DNA from 2 places in the Streptomyces sp. NPDC031497 genome. Region 2 is predicted to be linked to the other one. Evidence: predicted binding sites of a transcription regulator. Region 2 holds the regulator's gene; the other holds the start of a gene.
What was found. The regulator HspR, encoded in region 2, represses chaperone genes until heat shock. The targets are predictions, from matches to a motif close to TTGAGNNNNNNNNNCTCAA.

Region 1 (11,709 bases), on a different contig from region 2:
CAGCCCCGAGGCCGTGGCGCAGGCGGCCGCGCACTTCCGGCGCAGCGGGACGCCCTTCCACCCGCGTCCGCTGACCGCCTTCCACCGCTTCTTCGACGGACTGGAGCTGCTCGGCCCCGGCGTGATCCCGGTCTCCGGCTGGCGCCCGGACCCCGAGGACGTGGCCCTCCAGCAGGAGGGCATCGTGCCGGTGTACGGAGCTGTGGCCCGCAAGGCCTGAGCCGTTCGGTCGCCCCGGACCGACGACCCGCTCGTACGGCTCGGCCGGGTGACCCGTTCGGATCGTCTGGACAGGTGCGTTCCCGTGCCCGCCCCTAGCGTCGAAGCGACGGGTGAGCAAGGGAGCGCAGGTGACCGACACGCAGACACCTCCCAGGGAGCCCGGTGCGGCGCTGCTCGGTGCCGCCCGGTTCTTCCGCCCCGGCACGCCCTCGCCCGATCTGCGCAGTGTGGCCCTGACCGGCGGCCGGGAGGCGGACGCCTTCTACCGGGACCGCCGGAGCCACGACAAGGTCGTGCACTCCACGCACGGCGTGAACTGCACGGGCTCCTGCCGGTGGAAGGTGTACGTCAAGGACGGGATCATCACCTGGGAGACCCAGGAGACGGACTACCCGTCGGCCGGCCCCGACCGCCCCGAGTACGAGCCGCACGGCTGCCCGCGCGGTGCCGCGTTCTCCTGGTACACGTACTCGCCGACCCGGGTGCGGTACCCGTACGTCCGGGGCGTGCTGCTGGAGATGTACCGGGAGGCGAAGCGCCGGCTGCGGGATCCGGTGGCCGCCTGGGCGGACATCCAGAACGACCCCGAGCGGCGCCGCCGTTACCAGCGGGCGCGTGGCAAGGGCGGTCTGGTGCGGGCCACTTGGGACGAGGCGGTGGAGATCGTCGCCGCCGCCCAGGTGCACACCATCGCGGCCTACGGGCCGGACCGGATCGCCGGCTTCTCACCCACCCCTGCGATGTCGATGGTGTCCCACGCGGCCGGCGCCCGCTACCACTCCCTCATCGGCGCCCCGATGCTGTCGTTCTACGACTGGTACGCCGACCTCCCGGTGGCCTCACCACAGGTCTTCGGCGACCAGACCGACGTCCCGGAGTCGGGCGACTGGTGGGACGCGGCCTATCTGATGATGTGGGGTTCGAACGTCCCGGCGACCCGCACCCCGGACGCACACTGGATCGCGGAGGCCCGTTACCGCGGTCAGAAGGTGGTGGTCGTCGCCCCCGACCACGCGGACAACGCCAAGTTCGCCGACGAGTGGCTGCACCCGCACCCGGGGACGGACGGCGCACTGGCACTGGCGATGGGACACGTCGTCCTGAAGGAGTTCTTCGTCGACCGGGAGACCCCGTTCTTCGCGGACTACGTACGGAGGTTCACCGACCTGCCCTTCCTGGTCACCCTCACCGAACGGGACGGCGCGTACGTGCCGGGCAAGTTCCTGCGCGCCACCGATCTCGGGCAGCGGGGCGAGGGTGCCGAGTGGAAGACGGTCGTCCTGGACACGGCGTCCGGCCGCGCGGTCGTCCCGAACGGCTCCCTGGGCTTCCGTTGGACCGACACCGGCAAGGGCCGCTGGAACCTCGAACTCGGCGCCATCGAGCCCCGGTTGAGCCTGTACGGCACCGAGGTCGCGAGCCCGGTCGAGGTACTGCTCCCGCGCTTCGACACGGACGGCGGCGAACACGGGCAGGGCAACGGGGAGGTGCTGCGGCGCGGGGTGCCGGCGACCCGGCTGGGCGGCGCGGACGGCCCGCTCGTGACGACGGTGTTCGACCTGCTGGTGGCGCAGTACGGGGTGTGGCGGCACGGCCTGCCGGGCGTCTGGCCGGCGAGCTACGAGGACGCGGGTACCCCGGGCACCCCCGCCTGGCAGGAGCGGCACACCTCGGTCCCGGCCGCCAAGTGCGTGAAGATCGCGCGGGAGTTCGCGCGGACGGCGGAGCGTTCCAAGGGCCGCTGCATGATCCTGATGGGCGCGGGCACCAATCACTGGTTCCACTCGGAGACCATCTACCGCACCTTCCTGGCCCTGCTCCAGCTGACCGGCTGCCAGGGCCGCAACGGCGGCGGCTGGGCGCACTACGTCGGCCAGGAGAAGTGCCGCCCGGTCACCGGCTGGGCCACTCTGGCATCCGCCGACGACTGGTCCCGGCCGCCGCGCCAGATGATCGGCACGGCCTACTGGTTCCTCAACACCGACCAGTGGCGCTACGACCGTTTCGGCGCCGACGTCCTGGCCTCGCCGCTCGGCGAGGGCAGGTTCGCCGGGATGACGGGCGCGGACTGCCTGGCGCTGTCGGCCCGTTCGGGCTGGATGCCGTCGTACCCGACCTTCGACCGCAACCCCCTGGAACTGGGCGGTGTGTTCGGCGACCCGGTGGCCAAGGCGGTGGCCGAACTCCGGGCGGGGACGCTGAAGTTCGCGTGCGAGGACCCGGACGCCCCGGAGAACTGGCCGCGGGTCCTGACGCTGTGGCGGGCGAACCTGCTGGGCTCGTCGGCAAAGGGCGCCGAGTACTTCACCAAGCACCTGCTGGGCACGCACTCCTCGCCGCGCGCCGAGGAGGCGGCCCCGGGCGAGCGGCCCCGTGACGTGACCTGGCGGGAGGAGGCACCCGAGGGCAAGCTGGACCTGCTGCTCTCGCTGGACTTCCGGCAGACCTCCTCCACCCTGCTGTCGGACGTCGTCCTGCCGGCCGCGACCTGGTACGAGAAGCACGACCTGTCGTCCACCGACATGCACCCCTACGTGCACTCGTTCACCCCGGCCGTGGACCCGCCTTGGCAGGCGCGCACCGACTTCGACATCTTCAAGGCGCTGGCCGAGCGGCTGAGCGAGCTGGCCGTGCGCCATCTAGGGGTACGCAGGGACCTGGTGGCCGCGCCGCTCCAGCACGACACCCCGGGCGAGATCGCCCAGCCCGGCGGGGTGGTGCGGGACTGGAAGCGCGGGGAGTGCGAACCGGTGCCCGGGGAGACCATGCCGAACCTGGTCGTGGTCGAACGGGACTACACGGCGATCGGCGGTAAATTCGCGGCACTGGGCCCCCTGGTGGAGCAACTGGGTCTGCCCGCCAAGGGCATCGCCCTCAGGCCGGACCAAGAGGTCGCGTATCTTCGGGAGTTGAACGGCACCGGCTTCGAAGGCCGCCCCTCCCTCGGCACGGCGGTCAAGGCGGCGAACACCATCCTGGCACTGTCCGGCACCACCAACGGCCGGCTCGCCACCCAGGGTTTCCGCACCCTGGAGCAGCGCACCGGGCAGGAGATGGCCCACCTCGCCGCCGAGCACGAGCGCAAGCGGGTCACGTACGCCGACACCCAGGCGGCGCCGGTCCCGGTGATCACCTCTCCGGAGTGGTCGGGAAGCGAGTCCGGCGGCCGCCGCTACACGGCGTTCACCCTCAACACCGAGCATCTCAAGCCCTGGCACACGCTCACCGGCCGCCAGCACTTCTTCCTCGACCACGACTGGATCCACGAACTGGGCGAGGCGCTCCCGGTCTACCGGCCACCGCTGGACACGAACCGGCTCCTCGGCGAGCCGCGCCTCGGCCCGGACGGACAGCCGGAAGTGACGGTCCGTTACCTCACCCCGCACAACAAGTGGTCGATCCACTCCGAGTACCAGGACAACCTGTTCATGCTCGCGCTCTCCCGGGGCGGCCAGAACATCTGGATGTCCCCTCAGGACGCGGACGCGATCGGGGTGTCGGACAACGACTGGATCGAGGCGGTCAACCGCCACGGCGTGGTCGTGGCCAGGGCGGTCGTCTCGCACCGGATGCCGCCCGGCACGGTCTACACGCACCACGCGCAGGAACGCCCGGTGGCCGTCCCCAGGACGGAGACCACCGGCACGCGCGGTGGCGTCCACAACACGCTCACCCGGCTGATCCTCAAGCCGTCCCATCTGATCGGCGGTTACGCGCAGCTCTCGTGGGCCTTCAACTACCTGGGCCCGACGGGCAACCAGCGCGACGAGGTGACGGTGATCCGCCGACGCGGCCAGGAGGTCGAGTACTGATGCGTCCCATGGCCCAGATCGCGATGGTCATGAACCTCGACAAGTGCATCGGCTGCCAAACCTGTTCGGTCACCTGCAAGCAGGCGTGGACCAACCGGCGGGGCATGGAGTACGCCTGGTTCAACAACGTCGAGACCCGGCCCGGCCAGGGCTATCCACGTCGTTACGAGGACCAGGAGACCTGGCGCGGCGGCTGGGAGCTGAACCGGCGCGGCGCGCTGAAGCTCAAGGCGGGCGGCCGGCTGCACAAGCTCGCCGGGATCTTCGCCAACCCCAGGCTCCCGGAGATCAAGGACTACTACGAGCCCTGGACGTACGACTACAAGAACCTCACCGACGCCCCGCTCGGCGACGACTACCCGGTCGCCCGGCCGGTCTCCCAGCTCGACGGCAAGCCGATGAAGATCGAGTGGTCGTCGAACTGGGACGACAACCTGGCCGGCGCCCCCGCCCACGGCGACCTGGACCCGATGCTCGAGCGGACCCGGCAACAGGCCTCGGACAAGGTGCGGTTCGAGTTCGAGCAGTCCTTCATGTTCTATCTGCCACGCATCTGCGAGCACTGCCTCAACCCGTCGTGCGTGGCCTCCTGCCCGTCCGGGGCGATGTACAAGCGGGCCGAGGACGGCATCGTCCTCGTCGACCAGGACCGGTGCCGGGGCTGGCGGATGTGCGTGACCGGATGCCCGTACAAGAAGGTCTACTTCAACCACGCCACCGGCAAGGCCGAGAAGTGCACCCTGTGCTATCCGCGCCTGGAGGTGGGGCTGCCGACGGTCTGCTCGGAGACCTGCGTGGGCCGGCTGCGCTATCTCGGGGTGATCCTCTACGACGCCGACCGGGTGACCGCGGCGGCCGAGACCAAGGACGAGAAGGCGCTGTACGAGGCACAGTTGGGCGTCTTCCTGGACCCGGAGGATCCGGCGGTGCGGCAGGCCTGCGAGGCGGCGGGCATCCCGGACGACTGGCTGGAGGCGGCCCGCCGTTCTCCCGTGTACCGGCTGATCCACACCTACCGGGTGGCCCTGCCCCTGCACCCGGAGTACCGCACGATGCCGATGGTCTGGTACATCCCGCCGCTGTCCCCCGTCGTGGAGGCCCTGTCCGAGACGGGCCACGACGGCGAGGACGCCCAGAACCTCTTCGCCGCGATCGACACCCTGCGGATCCCCCTCGCCTACCTGGCCGAGCTGTTCACGGCGGGCGACACCGCGCCGGTGCGGGCGTCCCTGGAGAAGCTGGCCGCCATGCGCTCCCACATGCGGGCGCTCAACCTCGGCGAGGAACCGGACGCGCGGATCTGCGCCGAGGTGGGGATGACCGCGGCGGAGATCGAGTCGATGTACCGGCTGCTGGCGATCGCCAAGTACGAGGACCGGTATGTGATCCCGACCGCGGCGGTCGGCGACGCACGCCGGCTGGAGGAGTCCGCGCTCCCGGACGGGTGCAGCCTCGACCACGACGGCGGCCCGGGCATGGGCGGCGACGGACCCCTCGGCCAGGACTCGGGCCGGAAACTGCTCCCCCTGGTGTCGGTGGAGAACTTCCACCTGCTGCGCAGACGGCAGACCGCCGACACCCCGGACGAGGCTAAGGAGGCCTGATGTCCACGGACGCGGTGTTCTACCAGGCGGCGGCGCTCTGCCTCACCTACCCGGACGACGACTTCGTCGCCCGGCTGCCGCTGCTGCGCGAAGCTGCCCCGCAACTGCGGGAGTTCACCGACCATGCGGCGGTGACCCCGCCGCAGGAGCTGGCCGCGCACTATGTGCAGGTCTTCGACTTCAAGAACCGGCACAGCCTCTATCTGAGTTGGTGGCACGACGGCGACACCAGCCGCCGGGGCATGTCCCTGGTCCGCTTCAAGGACGTCTACAAGGCGTACGGCATGGAGTTCACCGGCGAGGAGCTGCCTGACTTCCTGCCCGCGGTCCTGGAGTTCACGGCGCGCACCGGCAACACGGACCTGCTCACCGAGCACCGAGACTGCCTGTCGGAACTCCGGCGCAGCCTCGCCGACTTCGGCACTCCGTACGCGTGCGTGCTGGACGCGGTCTGTGCGGCCCTGCCGACCGCACGCGCCGGAGCCCGCCGATGAGCATCCTCCTGTGGGGCGCCCTGCCCTACGTCGCATGCGCGCTGCTCGTCGCCGGCCTGGTCTGGCGGTACCGCTACGACAAGTACGGCTGGACGGCCCGTTCCTCCCAGGTCTACGAGTCGAAGCTCCTCGACATCGCCTCGCCCGTCTTCCACTACGGCATCCTGTTCGTCCTGGCCGGCCATCTCGTCGGCCTGTTCGTCCCGATGTCCTGGACACACGCGATCGGCGTGCGCGAGCACACCTTCCACCTGTTCTCCCTGTACGGCGGCACGGTGGCGGGCATCCTCGCGGTGGCCGGCCTGGCCCTGCTGATCTACCGCCGCCGCAGCCGGGCACCGGTCTTCCGCGCCACGACGGCCAACGACAAGGTGATGTACCTGTTCCTGGTGGCCGCGCTCCTGATGGGCATGACCGCCAAGCTGAGCAGCACCTCCGGCGACGGCTACCCCTACCGCGAGACGATCGCCCCCTGGGCCCGCAGCCTCTTCACCCTCCAGCCGGAGACGGCCCTCATGGCCGGCGTCCCGGTCCTCCACCAGATCCACGCGGTCATCGGCATGACACTGATCGCCCTGGTCCCCTACACCCGCCTGGTCCACATGTTCAGCGCCCCTCTCCAGTACCTCTTCCGCCCCTACGTGATCTACCGCACCCGAGACCCCCACCAGTTGGGCCCCCGCCCGGAACGCCGAGGCTGGGAGACCACCCACCACTGACTCCCAGCCCCTCCCTCTCTCTCCGCCGCAGCGGCGACCAGCCACGACGGCGGACTACGGCGGTGCCTCACCCAGCCGTACCCCTCTCGTCGTCCACGATCTCCGCGTCCACCACGCCCTCTTCGTCGGCCTCGGGCGCCCTCTGCTCTTCGGCCGAGCCGCCGGCGGCACCCGCACCCGCGTACATGGCCTGGCCCATGCGCTGGCTGACGGTCGCCAGTTTCTCCACGCCCTGGCGCAGCTCCGCGGTGTCGGCGTCGTGGTCCAGCAGGGTCTTGAGCTCGGTGATCGCCGATTCCACGTCGGTCCTCGTGTCGGCCGGCACGCGGTCCTCGTTGTCGCGGACGAACTTCTCGGTCTGGTAGACGAGTTGTTCAGCCTGGTTGCGGGTCTCGGCGGCCTCGCGGCGGCGGTGGTCCTCCTCGGCGTACTGCTCGGCCTCCCGCATCATGCGGTCGATGTCGTCCTTGGGGAGGGCGGAGCCGCCGGTCACGGTCATCTTCTGCTCACGCCCGGTCGCCAGGTCCTTCGCCGAGACGTGCATGATCCCGTTCGCGTCGATGTCGAAGGCGACCTCGATCTGCGGTACCCCGCGCGGCGCCGGCGGCAGGCCGGTGAGGTCGAAGACGCCGAGCTTCTTGTTGTAGGCGGCGATCTCCCGTTCGCCCTGGTAGACTTGGATGCCCACCGAGGGCTGGTTGTCGGCGGCGGTGGTGAAGATCTCCGAACGCCGGGTCGGGATCGTGGTGTTGCGCTCGATCAGCTTCGTCATGATGCCGCCCTTGGTCTCGATGCCCAGGGACAGCGGGGTGACGTCCAGCAGCAGGACGTCCTTGACGTCGCCGCGGATGACGCCCGCCTGGAGGGCGGCGCCGACCGCCACCACCTCGTCCGGGTTGACGCCCTTGTGCGGGTCCTTGCCGGTGAGTTCCCTGACCAGGTCGGTGACGGCGGGCATCCGGGTCGAGCCGCCGACCAGGATCACATGGTCGATCGCGGACAGCTCCACGCCCGCGTCCTTGACGGCCTGGTGGAACGGCTTCTTGCAGCGGTCCAGCAGGTCCGCGGTCAGTTCCTGGAACTGAGCACGCGTCAGCTTCTCCTCCAGATGCAGCGGCCCCTCGGCGGAGGCCGTGATGTACGGCAGGTTGACCGACGTCTCGGTGGACGAGGACAGCTCGATCTTCGCCTTCTCGGCGCCCTCGCGCAGCCGTTGCAGCGCCATCTTGTCGTTGCCCAGATCGATGCCGTACTGCCCCTTGAAGCGTTTGACCAGGTGCTCGACGACCCGCTGGTCCCAGTCGTCGCCGCCGAGGTGCGTGTCGCCGTTGGTGGCCTTGACCTCGATCACGCCGTCGCCGATCTCAAGGAGGGAGACGTCGAAGGTGCCGCCCCCGAGGTCGAAGACGAGGACCGTCTGCTCCTCGCCCCGGTCGAGGCCGTAGGCGAGCGCCGCGGCGGTCGGCTCGTTGATGATCCGCAGCACCTTCAGGCCCGCGATCTCCCCGGCCTCCTTGGTGGCCTGCCGCTGCGAGTCGTCGAAATACGCGGGCACGGTGATCACCGCGTCCGTGACGTCCTCGCCGAGGTACGCCTCGGCGTCCCGCTTCAGCTTCTGCAGCACCCGCGCCGACAGCTCCTGGGCCCGGTACCGCGCTCCGTCGACGCTCCCGCTCTCCGGGAACCGCCAGGCACCGTCGCCCATGTGCCGCTTCACCGAGCGCGCGGTGCGGTCCACGTTGGTCACCGCCTGCCGCTTGGCGACCTCACCGACCAGCACATCGCCGTTCTTCGCGAAGGCCACCACCGACGGGGTGGTGCGCGCCCCCTCGGCGTTGGTGACGACGGTGGGCTCACCTCCCTCCAGGACGGCCACCACCGAGTTCGTCGTACCGAGGTCGATCCCGACCGCACGTGTCATGTCCGTCCCCTTCCGCCCGGGGCACTTCCCCGACTCCAGCACAAAACTTGAGCGGGCCGTTGTCAATGCCGGGGACCCCGTAAACGACGATGCCGCGCCCCAGGACGGGGACGCGGCATCCGAAGGGGTACGACGGTCAGGCGAGCTTCGCGTCCAGGGTGATGGTGGTGCCGGCCAGGGCCTGGCTGACCGGGCAGTTCTTCTTGGCGTCCTCGGCGGCGGCGGCGAAGCCGGCCTCGTCCAGGCCGGGCACCGTGCCCTCGACGGTCAGGTGGATCCCGGTGATGCCCTCACCCGGCTGGAACTTCACGTCGGCGTTGGTCACCAGCCTGGTGGGCGGGGTGCCGGCCCCGGCCAGGGCGTGCGAGAGAGCCATGGAGAAGCAGCCGGAGTGGGCGGCCGCGATCAGCTCCTCGGGGCTGGTCTTGCCGTTCGACTCCTGGGACCGTGAGGCCCACGTGACCGGCTGGTCGCCGATACCGGACGAGTCGAAGGTGATGACACCGTTGCCCTCAAGGAGGTTGCCCTCCCAGACGGTGTGCGCGATGCGCGTGACGGCCATGGTTGTTCCTTTCAGCGTGTGAAGGCGAAAGAACCGGTTTCGCTGCCTCCATCCGATCACATCCCGGCTCACCGCACGCGGAAGACCGGCCCACGGGGGGTGAACGGCAGGCGACGGCCGTCGGGGACGAGGTAGGCGTGCTCACGGCGCACCCGCAGGACGTCGCACCAGCCGTCGGTGATCACCAGGACCGGTGCGGTCGGCGGGAAGTCGTCCGCGCGCTGCAACAGGTCGATCCCCGGCTGGAGGACGGTACCGCCGCGGCCGTGCACCCGGACCCGCCCGGCGATCTCGGTCGTCGGCAGGTACCCGGCGTCGTGCGGGGCGGCGTCGCAGAACACCACGCGGGCCGCCGGTACGTCCCGGGCCTCGGCGTAGGAGGCGATCGCGCCGAGGGCCTTGCCGAGCAGGGTGCGGTCCATGGAGCCGGAGGTGTCCAGGACCACGCCGAAGGTGCAGCGGGCCACCTCCTCGGGCGGGAAGTACCGGCCGGCCCGCGGGATGTCCGGGGTGGACGACTGCCGGCGGGAGGGCCGGGCGTACGACCGGACGGCTTCCGGCCGGGGTACGAACTCGTCGAACCAGCGGGCGAGCTGGGCGTCCCAGGGCAGCGGCGGATGGCTGAGCGCGCGGATCTCCTCGACCAGGCCGCCGGGCAGGAACCCGCGGTCCTGCGTCTGGTGCAGGTCGAGTCCCTGGCCGAGGCCACGGCGGTAGAACTCGTCGAGGTCGACACAGGCGCCGGGCGGCCCGAGCGGCGCGCCCAGGACATCGCCGCGCCCCTTGCCGCGCAGGGTGGCCAGGCGCCGCATCCGGCGCAGGTCGACGGCGATCCGGTCGTACACCTCCTCCGCCGACAGGTCCTTCAGCTCCGGGTCGTGCAGCAGCCCTTCGGGCATGGTGCCGACGCGCATCTCGACCAGCCAGCCGTTGATCACGTAGTCGCAGGCGACGTTGAAGAGGTAGGGGTCGCGGCCGCCGAGGCGGTCGCCGTGGCGCAGGGCGGCGTGCAGCATCTCGTGGGCGAGGACGAACCGCCACTCCTCGGCGTCCAGGGTCCGCAGCGGGTTGACGTAGATCTCGCCGGCCTCGGGGTTGACGGCGGCGATCGCGATGTCGTGGGCGCGGGCCAGTTCGGCGTCGGCGACCAGCTTGATGCCGGCCGCGATCCCGCCGAGCAGCGGATAGGAGGAGACGAACCAGCTCAGCGCCTGTTCCCAGGGGCGCAGCGGGGTCGGCGGCCCGGTCATGGAGGTGCGGCGGCCGCCGGCCAGGTCCATCGCCCGGGACATGGTCCGGGTCAGCGCGTGCGCGAACGCGACCTGCCAGTCGGGGACCTGGCCGGCCCACTTGTCCCAGGAGAGGAGCAGCTGGTCGGGTTCGCCGCCGCTGGTGCCGCCGCGCTCGTAGGCGGCCGGGACGCTGCCGACGCGGCGCCAGCCGGCGGCGAGCCGGTCCTCGTCACCCTCCGGGTAGGACGCGGGCAGGTGGTCCGGGGCCTCGCCGACCTGGAAGGTCGCCAGGAAACGGTTGACGACGGTGCAGCGGGCGGCGAGGTCGTAGCGGTCGGGCTGGGTGCGCTGCCCGGTGGCGGCCGGCAGGTGGCCGAAGCCGAGATGGATGGTGCAGTGGGCCAACGCCCAGGCCCATTCGGCCGGTTCGGCGCGCCGGGTGGCGTGGGCGTGCAGGACGCCGTCGGAGTCGGCCCGCACCAGCCCTTCGTGGGGCGCCAGTTCGCACTTCTCGTGCCGGCAGAGGGTGAACTCGACCGCCCGCAGGGCCGGGTTGGCGCGCAGCAGCTCGACCCCGGCCGCGAAGTTCTCCGCGGCGGGGTCCTTCTTCTGTTCCTTCTTCTGGTCCTTGCGGCCGCTGGGGCTCATCGTCGGGCTTCCACGAGCCGGGGCATGTCCCGGGCGGCCTCGATCAGGAACCAGGCGGGCAGCACCGGGTTGCCGTCGGCGTCGGAGGCGATGACGGTCTGGGCGACCTCGACGGAGATCTCGGCGAGCTGCACGAGCAGCGACTTGGCGCGGTACGCGGTCTGCCGGCCGTTCGCCGACATGTGCTCCTTGTCGACGGGCAGCTCCTTGACCAGCCGCCCGCGGAACGACTCCGCGAGGTAGTACAGCAGGTCGCGGTCCTCGATACGGTGCGGCCAGCCGGCGTCGCCCTTGAGGATCGCCTCGATGCCGAACCGGCTGCGCACGATCTTGGCGTATCCGCAGAAGGCGGTCGCGTGGGCCGGGGTGAGCGTGCCGTGCGCGAGGACCTTGAGGGTCTCCTCGTCGAGGTCGCGCCCGAAGGAGTGCAGGGCGTCGGAGAGCATGTGCCAGGAGCGCGGGGTGGAGAACGGCTCCTCGGTCTTCGGCGGCTTG
Region 2 (11,709 bases):
CGGCCCTGGACACCGGCATCGAGCACCTCCGGGTCAGCGGGCCGGCGTAGGTGGCCGCCACCGCCACCGTGGCCTGATGCGACCGGCGCCCCGTGATTCCGGTCCCGCGGTGTGCGGCGGTGCCCGGGGGTGATTGTCTGGCCCCGGCAACCCCGTCCCGACCCGGCCCCGGCCGGCAGGAGGATCCCGCAGTCATGAGCAGTGTCTACGCGTACGAGTACAAGGTCGTCACCTTCCGGGAGTCGCTGATCGGCGACGCGCTGGACAGCGACAAGCTGGAGAAGGTCCTCAACAAGCACGCCGAGGACGGCTGGGGCCTCAAGGCCATCACCTCCGCCGACGTCAAGGGCCGGATAGGTCCCGGAGCCGTCGAGGGCCTGCTGCTGACCTTCGAGCGCCCGCGCGCCTGACCGAGGCGGAGCACAGCGGAACGCCCCCCGGCCCGCAGTGGGTCGGGGGGCGTTCCTCGTCTGAACGGGTTACTTCACCGGTTCCGGCTCCGGCGCGCTCTCCTGCTCCGCCTCGCCCGCCGGGTCGACCGGGGTCCGGACGGAGTCGAGCAGCAGCTGGGCCACGTCCACGACCTGGATGGACTCCTTGGCCTTGCCCTCGTTCTTCTTGCCGTTGACCGAGTCGGTGAGCATCACGAGGCAGAAGGGGCAGGCCGTCGAGACGATGTCGGGGTTGACCGACAGCGCCTCGTCGACGCGCTCGTTGTTGATGCGCTTGCCGATGCGCTCTTCCATCCACATCCGGGCGCCGCCGGCGCCGCAGCAGAAGCCGCGCTCCTTGTGGCGGTGCATCTCCTCGTTGCGCAGGCCCGGGACGTTGGCGATGATCTCGCGCGGGGGCGTGTAGATCTTGTTGTGGCGGCCCAGGTAGCAGGGGTCGTGGTAGGTGATGATGCCCTCGACCGGGGTGACCGGGACCAGCTTGCCCTCGTCCACCAGGTGCTGGAGCAGCTGGGTGTGGTGGATGACCTCGTAGTCACCGCCGAGCTGCGGGTACTCGTTGCCGATGGTGTTGAGGCAGTGCGGGCAGGTCGCGACGATCTTCTTGGCCGACTTCGGCTTGCGGGACTCCTCGGTCACCTTGCCGTCGTCGTCCAGCTCCTCGCCGAACGCCGTGTTCAGCGCCATGACGTTCTCCATGCCGAGCTCCTGGAACAGGGGCTCGTTGCCCAGGCGGCGGGCGGAGTCGCCGGTGCACTTCTCGTCGCCGCCCATGATCGCGAACTTGACGCCCGCGATGTGCAGCAGCTCGGCGAAGGCCTTGGTGGTCTTCTTGGCGCGGTCCTCCAGGGAGCCGGCGCAGCCGACCCAGTAGAGGTACTCGACCTCGGTGAGGTCCTCGATGTCCTTGCCGACGACCGGGACCTCGAAGTCGACCTCCTTGAGCCACTCCAGGCGCTGCTTCTTGGCCAGGCCCCAGGGGTTGCCCTTCTTCTCCAGGTTCTTGAGCATCGTGCCCGCCTCGGAGGGGAAGGCGCTCTCGATCATGACCTGGTAGCGGCGCATGTCGACGATGTGGTCGACGTGCTCGATGTCCACCGGGCACTGCTCGACGCAGGCGCCGCAGGTGGTGCAGGACCACAGGACGTCCGGGTCGATGACGCCGTTCTCTTCCGCGGTGCCGATCAGCGGGCGCTCCGCCTCGGCGAGGGCGGCGGCGGGCACACCGGCCAGCTGCTCCTCGCTCGCCTTCTCCTCGCCCTCCATGGTCTTGCCGCCGCCCGCGAGCAGGTAGGGCGCCTTGGCGTGGGCGTGGTCGCGCAGCGACATGATCAGCAGCTTGGGGGAGAGCGGCTTGCCGGTGTTCCAGGCCGGGCACTGCGACTGGCAGCGGCCGCACTCGGTGCAGGTGGAGAAGTCCAGCAGGCCCTTCCAGGAGAACTGCTCGACCTGGGAGACACCGAAGACGTCGTCGTCACCGGGGTCGGTGAAGTCGATCGGCTTGCCGCCGGAGGTCATCGGCAGCAGGGCGCCCAGGGAGGTCTCACCGGTGGCGTTGCGCTTGAACCAGATGTTCGGGAAGGCCAGGAAGCGGTGCCAGGCGACGCCCATGTCGGTCTTGAGGGCGACCACGATCATCCAGATGAAGGAGGTCGCGATCTTCAGGCCGGCGAAGAAGTAAGTGAGGTTCTGGAGGGTGGAGACGTCCATGCCCCGCAGCCAGGAGACCACCGGGTAGGAGATGAAGAAGGAGGCCTCGTAGGAGTCCACGTGGTGCTGGGCGCCCTCCAGGGCGTGCAGCATGAAGATGCAGACGCCGACGGTCAGGATGACCGCCTCGACGAAGTACGCCTGGCCGAAGTTGGAGCCGGCGAAGCGGGACTTGCGGCCCGGCCGGTTCGGCTTGCTCAGCTGGCGGATGACGATCAGCACCAGGATGCCGAGGACCGTCATGGTGCCGATGAACTCGACGAAGACGTTGTACGGCGGCCACTCGCCGATGACCGGCAGCAGCCAGTCGGCCTGGAACAGCTGGCCGATGGCGTTGACGATCGTCAGCAGCAGCGAGAAGAAGCCGACCGCGACGAACCAGTGCGCCACGCCGACGATGCCCCAGCGGTTCATCCGGGTGTGGCCGAGGAACTCCCTGACCACCGTGACGGTCCGCTGCACGGGCTCGTCGGTACGGGTGCCGGCGGGCACGTTCTGGCCGAGCCGCATGAAGGTGTAGATCTGCACGACGGCGCGGGCGAACAACGCCACGCCGACCACGATCAGAACCAGCGACACGATGATCGCGGCGAGTTGCATGGGGGCTCCTCGGGCCTGCGAGGGGTCTCTTCGGGTCTCTTCGCGAGAGAGGGTTCCCGAAATTACTAAGCGGTAACTTATGCAGTCGGTCTGAGACTACCCGCATCTTTACTCGCACTGTAGTCAGGTGCGGGGTGATCTGAATCGCTGAGGTGTGCCTGACCTGCCGCTGCCTTGCGGCGGCAAAGTGATCGTGTTATTCGTGTTATTCGTACGGAATTGTTACATTCAGGTCTAATTTAGACCTGTGCTCTACGGGATCGCCGCCGCCACCACCGCCCTGCTGTTCGCCGCCGTCCTCGCCGCGCTGATCCGGCCGCTCGCGCTGCGGCTGGGGCTCGTCGACCGCCGGCGGGCGCGGCCTGTCCCGGTGCTGGGCGGGTTCGCCGTCGTGGGCGCCACCTGTCTGGTCGCCGGCGCCGGCGACTGGACCGGGGTCGCCCCGCTCGGTACCGGGGTCGGGGAACTGCTGATCGCCGGGGGAGCCGTGTCGCTGCTCGGGCTGGTCGCCGACGTGTGGCGGCTGAAGACCCGGTTCCTGCTGATCGGTACGGCGGTGGCGGCCGCGTGTGTGGTGCCGTACGGGGAGTTCGGTGTGGCCGAAGGGCTGCTCGGGGTCGGATGGATCGCCTTTGTCGCCGTCGCCTTCAAGGGGCTCGACCACGCGGACGGGCTGGCCGGGACCGTGGGAGTGGTCACCGCCTTCGGGGCGGGGGCCTGTGCCACCGCCGAGGTCATGGACGGGCTGGCCGTGCTGCTGAGCGTGCTCGCGGCCGCGCTCACCGGGTTCCTGATGCACAACTGGCATCCCGCGCGGATCGCGCTGGGCGCCACCGGCGCGCTGTTCACGGGGTTCGTGCTGGCCGCGGCCGCGCTGATCACCCGGACCGGGCACGACCCGGTCGCCAGCGCGGGCGTGCTGTTCGCGCTCACCGCCGTCGCCAGCGCCGACGTGCTGCTCGTCGTGCTGTCACGGCTCCTTGCCGGGCGGCCGGTGCTGCGGCAGGGGCCCGACCATCTCGCGCACCGGCTGCGGCGGCTGGGGCTCACTCCGCCGGGCGCGACCGTCGTCCTGGGCGTCGCGGCCTTCGCGGGGGTGCTCGTCGGGGTGCTCGTGCATGGCGGCTGGATCGGGCGGACAGGCGCCACCTGCGTCGCGTGCGTCACCGTCAGCGTCGTGCTGCTACTCCTTCGGGTGCCGGTTTATGGACCCCGTCGTCTGGAATCGACGCAGGTCAGCGGCCACTTGCGTGTAAGGAACGGATAAGAGTTGAGTCGTTGCGGCTCAGGTCTGTTGACCCACAGCGAGGCTTGATGCACACTTGAGCCTGTTCCACTCAAGTCAGCTGGAGGAAATCACCATGGCACGTGCGGTCGGCATCGACCTGGGCACGACTAACTCTGTCGTCAGCGTTCTTGAAGGCGGCGAGCCCACCGTCATCACCAACGCCGAGGGTGCCCGGACCACGCCGTCCGTCGTCGCCTTCGCCAAGAACGGCGAGGTTCTGGTCGGCGAGGTCGCCAAGCGCCAGGCGGTCACCAACGTGGACCGCACCATCCGGTCCGTGAAGCGTCACATGGGCACCGACTGGAAGATTCAGCTGGACGGGAAGGACTTCAACCCCCAGCAGATCTCCGCGTTCATCCTGCAGAAGCTGAAGCGGGACGCGGAGGCCTACCTGGGCGAGAAGGTGACCGACGCGGTCATCACCGTCCCGGCCTACTTCAACGACTCCGAGCGCCAGGCGACGAAGGAGGCCGGCGAGATCGCGGGCCTGAACGTCCTGCGTATCGTCAACGAGCCCACCGCGGCCGCGCTCGCCTACGGCCTCGACAAGGACGACCAGACGATCCTCGTCTTCGACCTCGGTGGCGGCACCTTCGACGTGTCCCTCCTGGAGATCGGCGACGGCGTCGTCGAGGTGAAGGCCACCAACGGCGACAACCACCTCGGTGGTGACGACTGGGACCAGCGCGTCGTCGACTACCTGGTCAAGCAGTTCGCGGCCGGTCACGGCGTGGACCTCGGCAAGGACAAGATGGCCCTCCAGCGCCTCCGCGAGGCCGCCGAGAAGGCCAAGATCGAGCTGTCCTCGTCCACCGAGACGTCGATCAACCTGCCCTACATCACGGCGTCCGCCGAGGGCCCCCTGCACCTGGACGAGAAGCTCACCCGCGCCCAGTTCCAGCAGCTGACGGCGGACCTCCTGGAGCGCTGCAAGACGCCGTTCCACAACGTCATCAAGGACGCCGGCATCCAGCTCGGCGAGATCGACCACGTCGTCCTCGTCGGCGGCTCCACCCGTATGCCCGCCGTCGCCGAGCTCGTCAAGGAGCTGACCGGCGGCAAGGACGCCAACAAGGGCGTCAACCCGGACGAGGTCGTCGCCATCGGCGCCGCCCTCCAGGCCGGTGTCCTCAAGGGTGAGGTCAAGGACGTCCTGCTCCTCGACGTGACCCCGCTGTCCCTCGGTATCGAGACCAAGGGCGGCATCATGACCAAGCTCATCGAGCGGAACACGACGATCCCGACCAAGCGGTCCGAGATCTTCACCACCGCCGAGGACAACCAGCCCTCCGTCCAGATCCAGGTCTACCAGGGCGAGCGCGAGATCGCGGCGTACAACAAGAAGCTCGGCATGTTCGAGCTGACCGGTCTGCCGCCGGCCCCGCGCGGTGTCCCGCAGATCGAGGTCGCCTTCGACATCGACGCCAACGGCATCATGCACGTGACCGCGAAGGACCTGGGCACGGGCAAGGAGCAGAAGATGACCGTCACCGGCGGCTCCTCGCTGCCGAAGGACGAGGTCGACCGGATGCGCCAGGAGGCCGAGCAGTACGCGGAGGAGGACCACCGCCGCCGCGAGGCCGCCGAGACCCGCAACCAGGGCGAGCAGCTCGTGTACCAGACCGAGAAGTTCCTCAAGGACAACGAGGACAAGGTCCCGGGCGAGATCAAGACCGAGGTCGAGGAGTCCATCGCCGAGCTGAAGGAGACGCTCAAGGGCGAGGACACCGCCGAGATCCGCACCGCCACCGAGAAGGTCGCGGCCGTCTCCCAGAAGCTCGGCCAGGCCATGTACGCCGACGCCCAGGCCTCGCAGGCCGCCCCCGGCGGTCCCGCCGGTGAGGCTGCCGGTGACGCCGACGACGTGGTGGACGCCGAGATCGTCGACGACGAGCGCAAGGACGGTGCCGCGTGACGGAGGAGACCCCGGGCTTCGAGGAGAAGCCCGACGTCCCCTCCGGCGCCACCTCCGACGACGCCGAGCCGAAGGCCGCTCCCGCACAGGGGGCGGCCCCGGCCGGGGACTCAAGCGCACAGCTGGCCGGTCTGACGGCGCAGCTGGACCAGGTGCGCACCGCGCTCACCGAGCGCACCGCGGACCTCCAGCGGCTCCAGGCCGAATACCAGAACTACCGCCGCCGAGTGGAGCGCGACCGGATCACGGTCCGGGAGATCGCCATCGCGAACCTCCTGACCGAACTCCTGCCGGTGCTCGACGACATCGGCCGGGCCCGGGAACACGGCGAACTGGTCGGCGGTTTCAAGTCGGTGGCCGAGTCGCTGGAGACCGTCGCGGCGAAGATGGGACTCCAGCAGTTCGGCAAGGAGGGCGAGCCCTTCGACCCGACGATCCACGAGGCACTGATGCACTCGTACGCGCCCGACGTCACCGAGACGATGTGCGTGGCGATTCTGCAGCCCGGGTATCGCATCGGCGAACGCACCATCCGCCCCGCGCGGGTGGCGGTCGCCGAACCGCAGCCGGGGGCGACGCCGGTGAAGGCCGAGGGGACCGAAGAGGCCCCCGCGGCCGGCGACGAGAAGGACAACGGCCCTGAGGAGGGCTGAAGTCGTAGAGATTGAGCGGAACACCGGAAAGGGGGCGCGTCGAGGATGAGCACCAAGGACTTCATCGAGAAGGACTACTACAAGGTCCTCGGCGTCCCCAAGGACGCCACCGAGGCCGAGATCAAGAAGGCGTACCGGAAGCTCGCCCGCGAGTTCCACCCGGACGCCAACAAGGGCAACGCCAAGGCCGAGGAGCGCTTCAAGGAGATCTCCGAGGCGAACGACGTGCTCGGCGACGCCAAGAAGCGCAAGGAGTACGACGAGGCACGCGCCCTCTTCGGCAACGGTGGCTTCCGCCCCGGGCCGGGCGCGGGCGGCGGCAACTTCAACTTCGACCTGGGTGATCTCTTCGGGGGCAACCCGCAGCAACAGGGCGGGGGCGGCTTCGGCGGCGGTTTCGGCGACGTCCTGGGGGGCTTGTTCAATCGGGGCGGCGGCGCGGGCACGCGCACCCAGCCCCGGCGCGGCCAGGACATCGAGTCCGAGGTCACGCTCAGCTTCACGGAGGCCATCGAGGGGGCCACGGTCCCGCTGCGGATGTCCTCGCAGGCTCCCTGCAAGGCCTGTTCGGGCACCGGCGACAAGAACGGCACACCGCGCGTGTGCCCGACCTGCGTCGGCACCGGCCAGGTGGCGCGAGGATCCGGAGGCGGCTTCTCGCTCACCGACCCCTGCCCGGACTGCAAGGGCCGCGGCCTGATCGCGGAGCACCCCTGCCTCGACTGCAAGGGCAGCGGCCGCGCCAAGTCGTCCCGGACCATGCAGGTCCGCATCCCCGCCGGGGTGACCGACGGCCAGCGGATCCGGCTGCGCGGCAAGGGCGCACCGGGCGAGCGCGGCGGTCCGGCGGGCGACCTGTACGTCATGGTCCACGTCGACACCCACCCGGTGTTCGGCCGCAAGGAGGACAACCTCACGGTGACCGTCCCGGTGACCTTCACCGAGGCGGCGCTCGGCGGCGAGGTCAGGGTGCCCACCCTGGGCGGACCGCCGGTCACCCTGAAGCTGCCCCCCGGGACGCCCAACGGCCGCACCATGCGCGCCCGTGGCAAGGGCGCGGTCCGCAAGGACGGCACCCGTGGCGACCTTCTGGTCACCGTCGAGGTGAGTGTCCCGAAGGACCTGTCGGGGAATGCTCGTGACGCGCTGGAGGCGTATCGCGAGGCGACCGCGGGCGAGGACCCGCGGGCCGAGCTGTTCGAGGCCGCGAAGGGAGCATGACAGAGATGGACGGCCGTCGACGCAACCCGTACGAGCTGACCGAGGAGACCCCGGTCTACGTCATCTCGGTGGCGGCCCAGCTCTCCGGACTGCACCCGCAGACGCTGCGCCAGTACGACCGCCTGGGCCTGGTCTCCCCGGACCGCACGGCCGGACGGGGTCGGCGCTACTCGGCCCGCGACATCGAACTGCTCCGCCAGGTGCAGGCGTTGTCGCAGGACGAGGGCATCAACCTGGCCGGCATCAAGCGCATCATCGAACTGGAGAACCAGGTCGCCGCGCTCCAGGCCCGCGTGGCCGAGATGGAAGCGGCCCTGGACGGCGCGGCGGCCACGATGCGGCAGCGCGAAGCGGCGGTGCACGCCTCGTACCGCCGTGACCTGGTCCCGTACCAGGAAGTCCAGCAGACCAGCGCGCTGGTGGTGTGGCGGCCGAAGAAGGCCAAGGACTAGCGGCTTTGTGCGGAAGGGGCCCGGAGGAGATCCTCCGGGCCCCTTCTCGTGGTCACGGCTCCAGGATGGCCCGGTCCGCCCCGGGCGCCGACTCCGTGCCGTCGGCGTACAGCGCGGTCACCCAGTAGTAGTGGGTGGTGCCGGCGGCGGCCGTGGTGTCGTCGTAGGAGCGGTCCGTGGTGGCCGCCAGCTTCTCGTACGTCCGCGTGGCCGGGTTCCAGCGGTAGACCTGGTAGCCCGTCGCCGAGTCGACGGCGTTCCACGACAGGCCGACACCCGAGTCGGTCGGGTCCGTCGTCAGGGTGAGCGGGGAGCCCTCCGGGGTCGCCACCGACGGGGTCAGGTCCAGTTCGTCGACGGTGACCGCGGACACGGGCCCCAGCCATCTGCTGGAGTTGCCCGCGTTGTCGATCGCGTCCACCCAGTAGCAGGCGTGGTCGCCGTCCGGCAGCCGTACGTCCCGGTAGTGGGAGGTGCCCGCTGGCAGCCACGCCCACTCCGAGCCGGAGCAGACCTGCTCGTCGCCCTCCTCGCCGAGCACCACGCCCCGGTAGACCGCGTACCGCTTCAGGTCGGGCTCGGTGTTGTCGTCCCAGTCCAGCTCGATGCCGTACTCCGTGGCCGTCGCCGTCAGCCCGGTCACCTGGGCGGGCGGCTTGTCCGAGACCAGCGTGGTGACGGTCGCGGCGTCGGAGAGCGGGGAGACGTTGGGCCACTGCACGTTCTGCACCGCGTAGTGGTACGTCGTGCCCTCCTCGGCCGAGAAGTCGCCGCAGCTGTACCGGCGGGACCCGTCGGAGAGGGTGGTGAAGCTGGTCGTGCAGGTCACCCACCGCGCCGTCGAGGTGTCCACGGGCAGCGTGGTCGAGCGGTAGACGCGGAACTCGTCGTACGGGGCGTCCTCCGGCTTCACCGTCCACTGGAGGGTCGCGCTGCCGATGCCCGCGGTCGCCGTGAGCTCGCGGGGTGCGGCCAGCGGGCGGGTCACCCCCTGGAGGTCGGTGAACGGCGACGCGTGGCCCGAGCCGTCCACGGCCGCGATCCGGTACCTGGCGGTCTCGCCCCGGGCGAGCGTGTCGTCGGTGAGGCTCACGGTGTACTTGAGCTCCCAGGACTTGGTGACGACGCTGTAGAAGTCGGTCCGCTCCACCCGGTACTTCACCGCGGCGTGCACCCCCGACCAGTTCAGTTCGGCGCCCGTGTCGGTGGCGGACGCGGTGAACCGGGCAGGTGGCTGCAGCACGGTGCTGGTGACCAGGGCGTCGGTGGTGCCGGTCGACTCGTTGCCCGCCCTGTCGTAGGCGCGGATCTCGTAGTAGTAGAGGGCGCCGGTCGCGGGCGGGGCGTCGGTCAGGGATGTCGCCGTGGTCGTTCCCACCTTCGTCCAGCTGGTGCTGGACCGCAGGCGCCGGTAGACCCGGTAGCCGGCGAGGTCCATCTCCTGGTTCTTCGTCCAGTTCAGCTTCGTCGCGTTGGCGTCGCCGTCGTAGGACACCAGCGGATCCAGCGGGGTGAGGGGCTTGACCTTGTCGACGGTGGCCGAGGTGCGGGGTGTGTACGTGAACTTGGCCTTGGCGGCGCCGGTCCAGTTGACGTAGTCGATCCGCAGGGTGTGCCGGCCCTTGGGGAGGGTCACGTTGACGGTCTTGCTGACCGTCTTGGACGTGTTCTTCCAGAGGTCGACCTTGCGGCTGCCGTCGACGTACACCCGGATCCCGTCGAGTCCGGAGGCGGCGAGGGCGAAGGGGCCGCCGGAGCCGAAGTCGCGGGTGACGCTCCAGCGGACGCCGAAGTTGTCCTTCGGCAGGCCGGACGCCGGGGCACCGCTCCAGCTCTCGCTGATCGCGGAGTCGCAGTCCGTCTTCTTCGGGGTGCCCTTGAACGTGGTGTTCGCGAAGAACTGCCGTTTGTAGACGGGGGAGGCGCAGGTCGTCGCGGCCGAGGCGGTGGGGGCGGCGACGGTGGCGAGGACGCCGGCCGTGGTGGCGAGCACCACGGCCGTCGCCGTCAGGGTGGTCTTCATCTTGAGATCAGGCTCCGCTAGGCAGGGACACGCTGGAGTCCACGTTGCTGAAGGTCTCCGAGCCGTCGTGGGCGACCACCGAGAGCAGGTAGTACACGGTGGTCCCGTGCGGCACGGTGGGGTCGGTGTAGCTGGTGGCGGTGGGTGCCAGCGGGGTGTCCGTCACCCGGACGTAGGTGCCCGTCGCGCGGTCCCAGCGGTACACGTTGATGCCGGCGGCCTCCGTGGCCACCGAGTCGGCGCAGTCGATGTACATGCCGCCCTCGTCGCCGAGGGTCGTGTAGGCGTTCAGGGAGCAGGGCGCGGTGTCCTCGGGGACGGTCGTCGGCCGCAGGTCGAGTTCGGTGGCGGTGACCCGGGAGACGGGTTCGTCCCAGTAGGCGCCTGTGAAGCGGGGGTAGTTGCCGTAGATGTCCTCGGGGATGACGACGTACATGTGCGACCCGCCGTCGGCCGCCTCCGGGCCGGCCACGAACTCGGAGGTGCCGGCGGGCACCGTGCCCAGGTAGTCGGGCGTGCAGCAGGATTGGTACTCCCAGACCTGGTACTCCTTCAGGTCCGCCGCCGTACTGTCGTCCCAGTCCAGCCTGAAGCCGTACTCCAGGGGCTCCGCGGTCAGGTTGGTCACCGGAGGCGGTGCGATCTCGTCCCCGGGGCGGGTGACGGTCATCTCGGCGGAGCCGGTGGACCAGCGGCCCGCGGTGTTCCTCCGGACCATCACGTAGTGGTACGTGGTGCCCTGGTCGCCGTCGTAGTCGACACAGCTGCGGACCGTGTTGCCCGCCGCGTCCTTCCCGGTCTTGCGGCTGCGGCAGTCGGTGAGGTTCTCGTAGCCGGTCTCCACCGGGGAGGTGGTGGAGCGGTAGACGTCGTAGTCGGCGGTGTCGCCGCCCGCCGCCTCGGTCCAGGTGAACACCACGCCGTAGCTCGGCACGGTCGTCGTCACGTTCTGCGGCGGGACGATGGACCGGGTGCTGCGTACGACGTTGGAGGAGCGGGCGTTCCGCGCCGCGTCGAGCGCGCTCACTTTGTAGTCGTAGGCGTCGCCGTAGGCCGCCGAGGTGTCCGCGTAGTTCGTGGCAGTGGTGTCGGCGAGTTTGGTGTACTCGGTGTCCAAGGCGCCCTTGCGGTAGATCCGGTAGTTCACCGCGTCCGCGGGGGCCGTCCAGGAGAGGTTGCTGGAGGCCTCCACGGCGGTGGCGGTGAGAACCGGGGCGGCGGGGGCGGTCATGTCCTGCGACACGATGAGCTGGTCGGCGGAGCCGGCTGACTCGTTGCCCGCCTTGTCGTAGGCGCGTACCTCGTAGTAGTACGACTGCCCGGTCGGCGGTGTCTCGTCCCAGGTCCGGCGGGTGCCGGCCGTGGTGGTGGCCACCCTGGTCCAGCTGCCGGAGC

Region 1: a site for HspR is predicted at 8,820-8,838, ahead of dnaK (molecular chaperone DnaK). Genes of this name have one in related genera too.

What each region holds. Positions count from the first base shown of each region.
Region 1 is NZ_JBVIKO010000012.1:111,290-122,998, reverse strand. It holds gene ACZ5K7_RS25120 (SAM-dependent methyltransferase) at 1-220, shown strand, start outside; gene ACZ5K7_RS25115 (nitrate reductase subunit alpha) at 351-4,034, shown strand; gene narH (nitrate reductase subunit beta) at 4,034-5,638, shown strand; gene narJ (nitrate reductase molybdenum cofactor assembly chaperone) at 5,638-6,132, shown strand; gene narI (respiratory nitrate reductase subunit gamma) at 6,129-6,851, shown strand; gene dnaK (molecular chaperone DnaK) at 6,919-8,772, opposite strand; gene ACZ5K7_RS25090 (OsmC family peroxiredoxin) at 8,909-9,334, opposite strand; gene ACZ5K7_RS25085 (vWA domain-containing protein) at 9,403-11,214, opposite strand; gene ACZ5K7_RS25080 (ATP-binding protein) at 11,211-11,709, opposite strand, start outside.
Region 2 is NZ_JBVIKO010000029.1:101,221-112,929, forward strand. It holds gene ACZ5K7_RS40315 (TetR/AcrR family transcriptional regulator) at 1-50, shown strand, start outside; gene ACZ5K7_RS40320 (DUF4177 domain-containing protein) at 195-410, shown strand; gene ACZ5K7_RS40325 ((Fe-S)-binding protein) at 480-2,762, opposite strand; gene ACZ5K7_RS40330 (MraY family glycosyltransferase) at 3,010-4,029, shown strand; gene dnaK (molecular chaperone DnaK) at 4,124-5,965, shown strand; gene grpE (nucleotide exchange factor GrpE) at 5,962-6,618, shown strand; gene dnaJ (molecular chaperone DnaJ) at 6,664-7,839, shown strand; gene ACZ5K7_RS40350 (heat shock protein transcriptional repressor HspR) at 7,845-8,291, shown strand; gene ACZ5K7_RS40355 (PA14 domain-containing protein) at 8,344-10,314, opposite strand; gene ACZ5K7_RS40360 (PA14 domain-containing protein) at 10,322-11,709, opposite strand, start outside.